Regions from separate parts of the Pseudomonas sp. YA1 genome, predicted to be linked through region 1. Evidence: riboswitches for the same ligand, from Rfam matches in the RefSeq annotation. Region 1 holds a riboswitch; the other holds the start of a gene.

Region 1 (4,641 bases):
GCGGCGCCGAAGGGCTGGCGGCGTTCATCGACGAGCAGGGCTTCGACCTGCTGGTGGACGCCACCCACCCCTACGCCGCACGGATCAGCCAGAACGCCGTGCGCGCCGCGCGACTGGCCGGAGTGCCCTGCTGGGCGCTGCGCCGGCCCGGCTGGCAGGCCGGGCCCGGCGACGACTGGCGCGAGGTAGCCGACTGGCGCGAGCTGATCACTGCCCTCGCACCCTTCCGCCGTCCGCTGTTCACCCTCGGCCGCGAACCGCTGGAGCATCTCGGCCAGGTCCCGCCGCACCAGCACTGGACCGTGCGCTGCCTGCAAGGCCAGCCGGCCGCGCCGCGCGCCGAGGTGATCGGCGCGCGCGGGCCGTTCAGCCTGGATGGCGAACGGGCGTTGTTCGAGCGCCTCGCCTGCGACGTGCTGGTGAGCAAGAACAGCGGTAGCCAGGCCACCGAGCCGAAGCTCCAGGTGGCGCGGGAAATGGGCCTGCCGGTGCTGGTCCTGGCACGTCCGGCGCTGCCGCCGGCGGACCGCGAGTTCGCCGACGGCGAGGCGCTGCTGGCGGCAATCCGCGATTGGGAAAGCGCCTGAAGCGAACGCCCACCCACTCGCCGCGACCTGTCCCGCCCCGTCTCCGATGCCGCTCACGCCGCGCTGAGATGCTCGTAGAGAATGGTCGCACCGACCAGGATCAGCACCACCCCGCCGACCATCTCCGCGCGCTTGCCGGTCACTGCGCCGAGCGCCCGGCCGAGCATGGTGCCGAGGGTGACCATGGTCATGGTGGCCAGGCCGATGGCACCGGCGGCGAGGAAGATGTTGACGTCGACGAAGGCCAGGCCGACGCCCACCGCCAGCGCGTCGATGCTGGTGGCCAGCGCCGTCACCGCGAGAATCCAGAACGAATGCTGGCCGGGCTTTTCCTGTTCCGTCGCATGATCCGCGCGCAGGCCGTTGTGGATCATGTGCAGGCCGAGCAGCACCAGCAGGACGAAGGCGATCCAGTGGTCCCAGTCGGCGACGAACTGGCTGGCGGCCTGGCCAAGCAGCCAGCCGACCAGAGGGGTGATCGCCTCGATCACGCCGAAGATTATCCCGGTGCGCAGCGCCTCCGACAGGCGCGGCCGATCCAGGCTGGAGCCCTTGCCGATGGCCGCGGCGAAGGCATCGGTGGACATGGCGAAGGCGAGGAAGATCAGGGAAACGGGATTCACGCGGATACTCCAGCCGGGCATGAGTCAACGACATGACCCCGCGGCCCGGCTTCGGCGCAGGAATGTCGTTGGTCTCACCAATCCGGATGGATGCGCTGGCCATGGCGGGTTGCCAAGAATGTTGACCAGCGCGCCGTCAACGGGTGACGGCAGGCTACTCCCCAAGGAAGGCCGGCAGCATAGCAGGCCGGCGTGAAGAAAATGTGATGACCCGGGAAGCTGCGCCAGGGCGTGGGGTCCGGCGAAGAAAGACTGCACGGGAGAACTGTTATAGTATAACATTTTATTCAATCCAGATCGTTCAAGGCTTGACTGGAAACGGTGCGGATGTTCCCATCCGGGCCGTTCCAGGTGCCTCCTGCCGCCGCGCAGGAGGTGAAACGGGAAGCCGGTGCGTCACTTCGGTGATCAGTCCGGCGCTGCCCCCGCAACGGTAAGCGAGCGAAATCCTCTTCAGGCCACTGTGCTCCGGCATGGGAAGGCGAGGATTTCACGACCCTCGCAAGCCCGGAGACCGGCCTGCAACGCCCTGTTGGCACACCCGCGGTGGGCGGGAGCGAGCCGGTTGTTCGAGGCGCTGTCGCGCCTGCGATTTCCTGCGCGTTCCGTCCTGCCCGGTCATGAGATGGAACGCCCATGCCCCGCTTCAGCCGTTTGCGCACCGAGCCTTTCGCCCTCGGCCTATCCACCAGCCTGCTGCTGGTACCGCCCGCCCTCGCCGAAACCGAGGAAGCCGCCCTCGCCCTGCCCAGCCAGTTGGTCAGCGTTCGCCAGGACCCCGCCGAACTCGACCACATCGATCTCGCCACGCCGGTCAGTGCCGGTTCGCGCCTGGGCCTCAGCGCCCTGGACACCCCGGCGAGCACCAGCAGCATCAGCGGCGAGGAAGTTCGCCGGCGCAACAACCCCAGCGTCCAGGCCGCCGTTACCCGCAGCCCCGGCATCAGCTTCATCGGCACCCCCGGAGATGGCGGTACCGGCCTCTCGGCGCGCGGCTTCAGCGGCCACGCATCGGTGATGCAACTGTTCGACGGTACGCGCCTGTACACCGGCATGGGCACGGTGAACTTCCCCAGCGATCCGTGGATGGTCGAGCGCATCGACGTGATCCGCGGCCCGGCCTCGGTGCTGTACGGCGAAGGCGCCACCGGCGCGGTGATCAACGTGGTGCCGAAGAAGCCTTTCGCCGGCGAGATCCGCAACCACCTGCGCCTCGGCTACGGCTCCTACGACAACCGCCAGTTGGCCCTGGACAGCGGCGGCTCGCTGACCGACAGCCTCAGCTACCGGCTCAACCTGAACCAGCAGCAGAGCCACGGCTGGATCGACCGTGGCGACTCGCGCAACCTGGGCATCAGCGCGGCGCTGCGCTGGCAGGCCAGCGACGATCTGGCCTTCACCCTCGCCCACGACTATGGCGACCAGGAGCCGATGAACGACTTCGGCACCCCGCTGGTCGGCGGCAAGTACCACAAGCGCCTGCGCGAGAAGAACTACAACGTGCGCAACGACGTGCAGCGCTACAACGACCAGTGGACCCGCCTGACCAGCGACTGGAGCCTTTCCGACAGCGTCACCGCGAGCAACCAGCTGTACTACATCAAGGCCCGCCGTCACTGGCGCAACGCCGAAACCTACGAATGGGACGTCCCGCGCGAAGAGCTGTTGCGCAGGGACTACCTGCGCATCAGCCACGAGCAGGAGCAGATCGGCGACCGCCAGACCTTCGCCTTCCAGCACGCCCTGTTCGGCCTCGACAGCCGCACCCTGGTCGGCGCCGAGTACAACCGCATCCGCTTCCGCCTGACCAACAACTCGCCCTATACCGATGTCGGCGGCGACTACATCGACCCCTGGCACCCCGCGCCTGGCTACTTCGAAAGCCGCTCGCCCTACCGGCCGCACTCGCGCAGCCAGACCCGCACCTTCGCCCTGTTCGCCGAGAACCGCCTGCAGCTCAACGAGCGCCTGTCGCTGGTGACCGGGGTGCGCCGCGACCAGAACCATATCGACCGCGACGACCTGCGCGCCGGCACCCGCAGCGACCGCAGCCTGCAGGGCGGCAACTGGCGCGCCGGGCTGGTCTTCGCGCTGACCCCGGAACTGTCGCTGTACGGCCAGTACTCCACCAGCGAGGACGGCGTGAGCAACCTGATCACCCTCAACGCGGCCCAGCAGCAAATGGACCTGACCCACTCGAAGCAGACCGAGGTCGGCCTCAAGCAACTGTTCCCGGACGGTCGCGGCGAATGGACCCTGGCCGCCTACCATATCGTCAAGAAGAAGCTGCTCAGCGCCAACCCGCTGCCGCCGCACGACGCGCAGCAGGTCGGCCAGCAGAGTTCGGACGGCCTGGAGGCCAGCCTGGAACTGAACCTGGCCCAGGACTGGCGGCTGTCAGCGAACGCCGCGCTGGTGCGTGCCGAATACGACGACTTCGACGAAACGATCGACAAGCAGACCTACTCGCGCAACGGCAACCGCCCCAGGAACGTGCCACGGCGCACCGCCAACCTCTGGCTGGACAAGTCCTTCGCCGAGACCCTGCGCGTCGGCGCCGGGCTGCGCTACGTCGACCGGCGCTACGCCGACGCCGCCAACCAGGCCAGCCTGCCCGGCTACACGGTGGTCGACGCCAACCTGGGCTGGCGGGTACGGCCGGACCTGACCCTCGGCCTTGAGCTGTACAACCTGTTCGACCGCCAGTACGCCCTGGCTGACAACAACAACGGCCAGCAATGGATCATGGGCCAGCCGCGCTCGTTCAACGTCACCGCCGACTTCAGTTTCTGAAGCCGGCACCGCGGCAATCGTCTCTGCTGAACCACCGGACCTGCGAGTAGCCATGTCGTCCCTTCACCTCGATGCCCTGCACTGGTCGCCCGACGCCTCCACCGAGTTGCTGCGCGGCGTGCACCTGGAAGTCCCGGCCGGCAGCTTCGTCGGCCTGATCGGCCCCAACGGCAGCGGCAAGACCAGCCTGCTGCGCTGCGCCTTCCGCTATGCGCGACCGCAGCGCGGCCGGGTGGTGCTCGACGGCGACGACCTCTGGCGCCAGCCGCCGCGCTGGGCCGCCCGGCGCATCGCGGTGGTGTTGCAGGAATTCCCCGAGGACTTCGGCCTCGCCGTCGAGGACGTGGTCGCCATGGGCCGCACGCCGCACAAGGGCCTGTTCGACGGCCACGGCGCGGACGACCGCCAGCGGGTCCGCCAGGCGCTGCTCCAGGTCGGTCTCGAAGGGCGTGCCGCGAGCCCCTTCGCCAGCCTCTCCGGTGGCGAGAAGCAGCGCGCCCTGCTGGCTCGCGCGCTGGTCCAGGAACCGCGCCTGCTGATCCTCGACGAACCGACCAACCACCTCGACCCGCGCTACCAGCTGGAGCTTCTGCGCCTGCTGCGCGGCCTCGGCCTGAGCACCCTGGCGAGCTTCCACG
Region 2 (4,641 bases), on a different contig from region 1:
GAGAAACGGCAATCCGCTGCTGGCCCCCGACATCCCGCGCCTGATCGTCACCCCCCATAACGCCTGGGGCAGTCGCGAGGCGCGGCAGCGCATCGTCGGCCAACTGGTGGAAAACGCAGAGGCATGGAAGGCCGGGCGCGCCCTGCGGGTAGTCAACGCCGGCTGAGACGGCGCTGCGGGCACCGCGCACGGATGAACGGCGATCCTCGCCGACAATCCATGCGGGTATGCCAGGCCCAAGCCTGTTAAGATTTCCCATTTTTTCCGGAGCCCGCATGGACCCTCGCAGTGAAGTGCTGCTGCGCCAGCGCCACCTCTTCGCGACCCCGCTGCTGCTGGCCGGCCTGCCCGCCGACGACCTGCTCGCCGAGCTACCGCAGGCCCAGGGCTGGAGCTGGCACGCCGGCGAGCAGGCGCAGCTGGACGCCCGCTTCCCCGACCGTAGCCGTTTCGACACGCGCGCGCCGACCGGCGCCTGGACTTCGGCCGTTCTGTTCCTGCCCAAGTCCCGCGAACTGACCGACTACCTGCTGGCCAGCCTGGCCGCCCGCCTGCCCGGCGGCGAACTCTTCCTGGTCGGCGAAAAGCGCGGCGGGATCGAGCGCGCGAGCAAGCAGTTGGCCGCCTACGGCAAGCCCCGCAAACTGGATAGCGCGCGGCATTGCCAGCTCTGGCAGGTGCGTATCGAACAGGCGCCGGCCGAGCCCGACCTGCACACCCTGGCCCAGCGCTACAGCCTGCCGCTGGCCGATGGCGAGCTGCAGGTGGTGAGCCTGCCGGGGGTGTTCAGCCATGGCCGCCTGGATCGCGGCAGCGCTCTGCTGCTGGGGCAACTGCAAGCCCTGCCCGGCGGCCATCTGCTGGACTTCGGCTGCGGTGCCGGGGTACTCGGGGCGGCTCTCAAGCGTCGCTACCCCGCCAGCCGCCTGAGCCTGCTCGATGTCGACGCCTTCGCTGTCGAGAGCAGCCGACTGACCCTCGCCGCCAACGGCCTGGACGGCGAAGTGATCGCCGCCGACGGCATCGACGGCGCGCCGCGCGAACTCGCCGCGATCGTCAGCAACCCGCCCTTCCACCAGGGCGTGCACACCGACTACCAGGCCTCCGAGCGCCTGCTGCAACGCGCCGCCGAGCACCTGGCGCCGGGCGGCGAACTGCGCCTGGTCGCCAACAGCTTCCTGAAGTACCCGCCGTTGATCGAACGCCACCTCGGCCCCTGCCGGACACTCGCCGAAGGCGACGGTTTCCGCATCTACTCCGCCCGTCGCTCCTGATTTCTGCCTGGAACCCTGTGAATGAAGCTTTTCCTCTCCCTGCCCGCACGCCCGCAGCCAGACCCTTCCGTGGCCACCCGCCGGGAGGCCGCCGATGACTGACCTGAACGCCAGCCAGGGCCAGCAATTGCGGCGGGTGCTCAAGCCGCGCCACCTGAACATGATCGCCATCGGCGGCTCCATCGGCACCGGGCTGTTCGTCGCCTCCGGGGCCACCGTGGCCACCGCCGGGCCCGGCGGTGCGCTGCTTTCCTACGCCCTGATCGGGCTGATGGTGTACTTCCTCATGACCAGTCTCGGCGAAATGGCCGCCTACATGCCCGTTTCCGGCTCGTTCTGCACCTATGGCAGCCGGTTCGTCGAAGATGGCTTCGGTTTCGCCCTCGGCTGGAACTACTGGTACAACTGGGCGGTGACCATCGCCGCGGAGCTGGTGGCAGCGCAACTGGTGATGAGTTTCTGGTTCCCCGAGGTGCCGGGCATCTACTGGAGCGCGATCTTCCTGGGCATCATGTTCGGCCTCAACGTGATTTCCGCGCGCGGCTTCGGCGAGAGCGAATTCTGGTTCGCCCTGATCAAGGTAGTCACGGTGGTGATCTTCATCGGCGTCGGCCTGGCGACCATCTTCGGCATCATGCATGGCGTGGAGTCGCCCGGCTTCAGCAACTTCACCATGGGCGACGCGCCCTTCGTCGGCGGCTTCCAGGCAATGGTCGGGGTGGCGATGATCGCCGGCTTCTCGTTCCAGGGCACCGAACTGATCGGCATCGCCGCCGGTGAATCGGAAAATCCGCGGAAGAACATCCCGATCGCCATTCGCCAGGTGTTCTGGCGCATCCTGATGTTCTACATCCTGGCGATCTTCGTGATCGGCATGCTGATTCCCTACACCGACCCGAACCTGCTGAAGAACGATGCCAGCGACATCAGCGTGTCGCCCTTCACCCTGCTCTTCGAGCGCGCCGGCTTCGCCGCGGCGGCCGGGGTGATGAACGCGGTGATCCTCTCGGCGATCCTCTCCGCCGGCAACTCCGGCATGTACGCCTCGACCCGGATGCTCTACAACCTCGCCCTCGAGGGCAAGGCACCGCGCCTGTTCTCCCGTGTCTCGCGCAGCGGCGTGCCACGCAATGCGCTGTACGCCACTACCCTGGTCGGCGCCCTGTGCTTCCTCACTTCGGCCTTCGGCGACAGTACCGTCTACACATGGCTGCTGAACACCTCGGGCATGTGCGGCTTCATCGCCTGGCTGGGCATCGCCATCTCCCACTATCGCTTCCGCAAGGGCTACCTGGCCCAGGGCGGCCGCCTGGAAGACCTGCCCTACCGGGCCAAGCTGTTCCCCTTCGGCCCGCTGTTCGCCTTCGCCCTGTGCATGGTCATCACCCTCGGGCAGAACTACCAGGCGCTGGTGGGCGAACGCATCGACTGGATCGGCCTCCTCGCCACCTACATCAGCCTGCCGCTGTTCCTGGCGATCTGGCTGGGATACCGCTGGAAGAAGCGCGCGCGCTTCGTTCGCTACCACGAAATGGACGTCAGCCCGACCAATACCTGATTCACCCTGCCGCCCAGCGATTCCTCGCGGATCGCTGCGGATGCCGGCACGTTTCCTTGCGATCAGGCTCCCTCGCCGCCCTCCCGGACGAAAGTTTCCGTCCCGGGCTTGCCCAAGCCGCCCGGCTTGGGCAGAATGCGCCCCGTCCTAGGGGAGTAGTCTCCCGCGAGCGCCGCACCGGCCTCGCCCGGCACGCGTCAACACACTTGGTCCGCAGACCATGGCGCGCGCGGCCCAAGCCTGCCCAGACAGGCCAAGGGTTTGACAAGACCTATGACACGCACGATCTGACCCGGGGCGGGCAGATGGCGCGTGTCATGGTGATTGGTCGACCCGCCCCTTAGGAAGCCTGATGGAATCGCTGTTCGTCCCTACCCTGATCGTTGCCCTCGCGGAAATCGGCGACAAGACCCAGTTGCTGGCGCTCCTGCTCGCGGCGCGTTTCCGCAAGCCGTGGCCGATCATCGCCGGCATCGTCGCCGCCACCCTGGCCAACCATTTCGCTGCCGGCGCGGTGGGCGCCTGGGTCGCCAGCTTCTTCTCGGAAGCTACCCTCAGCTGGATCCTCGCCGCCTCCTTCATCGCCGTCGCCCTGTGGACGCTGGTACCGGACAAGCTCGACGACGAAGAGTCCGGACTGAAGAAATACGGCCCCTTCCTCACCACCCTGATCGCGTTCTTCCTCGCCGAGATGGGCGACAAGACCCAGGTCGCCACGGTCATGCTGGCCGCCCAGTATCCGCATTTCTGGCTGGTGGTGATCGGCACCACCCTGGGCATGCTGATCGCCAACGTACCGGTGGTACTGATCGGCAACCTGGCCGCCGACAAGCTGCCGCTGACCCTGATCCGCCGCCTGGCCGCGGCCGCCTTCGCCGCACTTGGCCTGTACGCCGCCTGGCACGCCGCGCAATTGACCGGCTGGCTCTGAAGGACTGCGCCGCCGGGCCCGGGATGGCTGGGCGGCCAATGCAAAATGCATGGGAACGGCTACAGTTCAGGCAGGCACCGGATGCCTGCCCCACCACTCGCCCACGAGAGCCGGAGATGCCCTCACACGACCTGAAACGACTCGCCCGCCATCATATCGAGCTGTCCTGGAACAAGGGCCGCATGGCGTTGGTGGAGCAGTTGCACAGCAAGGATTTCCTCTACAAAAGCTCGTTCATCGGCCATCCCCTGGATACTGCCGGCTATATCCGCCTGCTGCAGGACATCCGCACGGCGATGCCGGACCTGGAGGTCGTGGTCGAAGACTGCATCGGCGAGGAACGCAAGGTGTTCACCTGGAGCACGCTGATCGGCACCATCGTCCGGCCGACCCTGGGCTATCCGGCCAGCGACAAGGTGCTGAGCATTTCCGCGATGGGCTTCTGGGTGTTCAACCCGCAGGGCCAGTTGCAGGAGCTGTGCACCATGTTCGACATGGAGAGCTTTCGCGCTCAGCTGGGACTGCAGACCCGACCCTTCGCGGAAAAAACGCTGCCCTAGCCAACCGTCCTAGGCGTTGAAATAGCCGTTGTCGCGGAACCAGTCGATGGCGCGCAGCAGGGTGTCGTCGAGGGCGGTGGTGGAGAAGAAGCCGAGTTCCTCGCGGGCCTTGCGTCCATCGAGGAACTGCCCGCCAGCCATCACCTCGATGGCGGTTTCGTCGAGCAGCGGCAACTGGCCGCTGACCCGGTAGCGCAGGCGGCCCAGGGTGGCCAGCGCGCGAGCCATGGCCATCGACATCGGCTGCGGCGCAGGCTGGCCGAGCAGCTCGGCGATACGCCGGGTCAGGTCGGCCATTTCCAGGTTGTGCCCGGTCAG

What was found. Region 1 has a riboswitch for manganese ahead of mntP (manganese efflux pump MntP). Riboswitches for the same ligand answer to the same signal wherever they lie in the genome.
Region 2: linked by a shared signal. The riboswitch ahead of AC4OR5_RS24045 (TMEM165/GDT1 family protein) and the one ahead of mntP (manganese efflux pump MntP) in region 1 are both predicted to bind manganese.

What each region holds. Positions count from the first base shown of each region.
Region 1 covers NZ_JBZWBG010000003.1:208,968-213,608, reverse strand. The annotation lists gene AC4OR5_RS05300 (cobalt-precorrin-6A reductase) at 1-587, shown strand, start outside; gene mntP (manganese efflux pump MntP) at 641-1,210, opposite strand; yybP-ykoY riboswitch at 1,219-1,385, opposite strand; cobalamin riboswitch at 1,543-1,747, shown strand; gene AC4OR5_RS05290 (TonB-dependent receptor) at 1,847-4,003, shown strand; gene AC4OR5_RS05285 (ABC transporter ATP-binding protein) at 4,056-4,641, shown strand, end outside.
Region 2 covers NZ_JBZWBG010000018.1:126,501-131,141, forward strand. The annotation lists gene AC4OR5_RS24030 (2-hydroxyacid dehydrogenase) at 1-166, shown strand, start outside; gene AC4OR5_RS24035 (methyltransferase) at 276-1,274, shown strand; gene AC4OR5_RS24040 (amino acid permease) at 1,369-2,832, shown strand; yybP-ykoY riboswitch at 2,971-3,095, shown strand; gene AC4OR5_RS24045 (TMEM165/GDT1 family protein) at 3,185-3,763, shown strand; gene AC4OR5_RS24050 (nuclear transport factor 2 family protein) at 3,880-4,323, shown strand; gene AC4OR5_RS24055 (NAD-dependent epimerase/dehydratase family protein) at 4,333-4,641, opposite strand, start outside.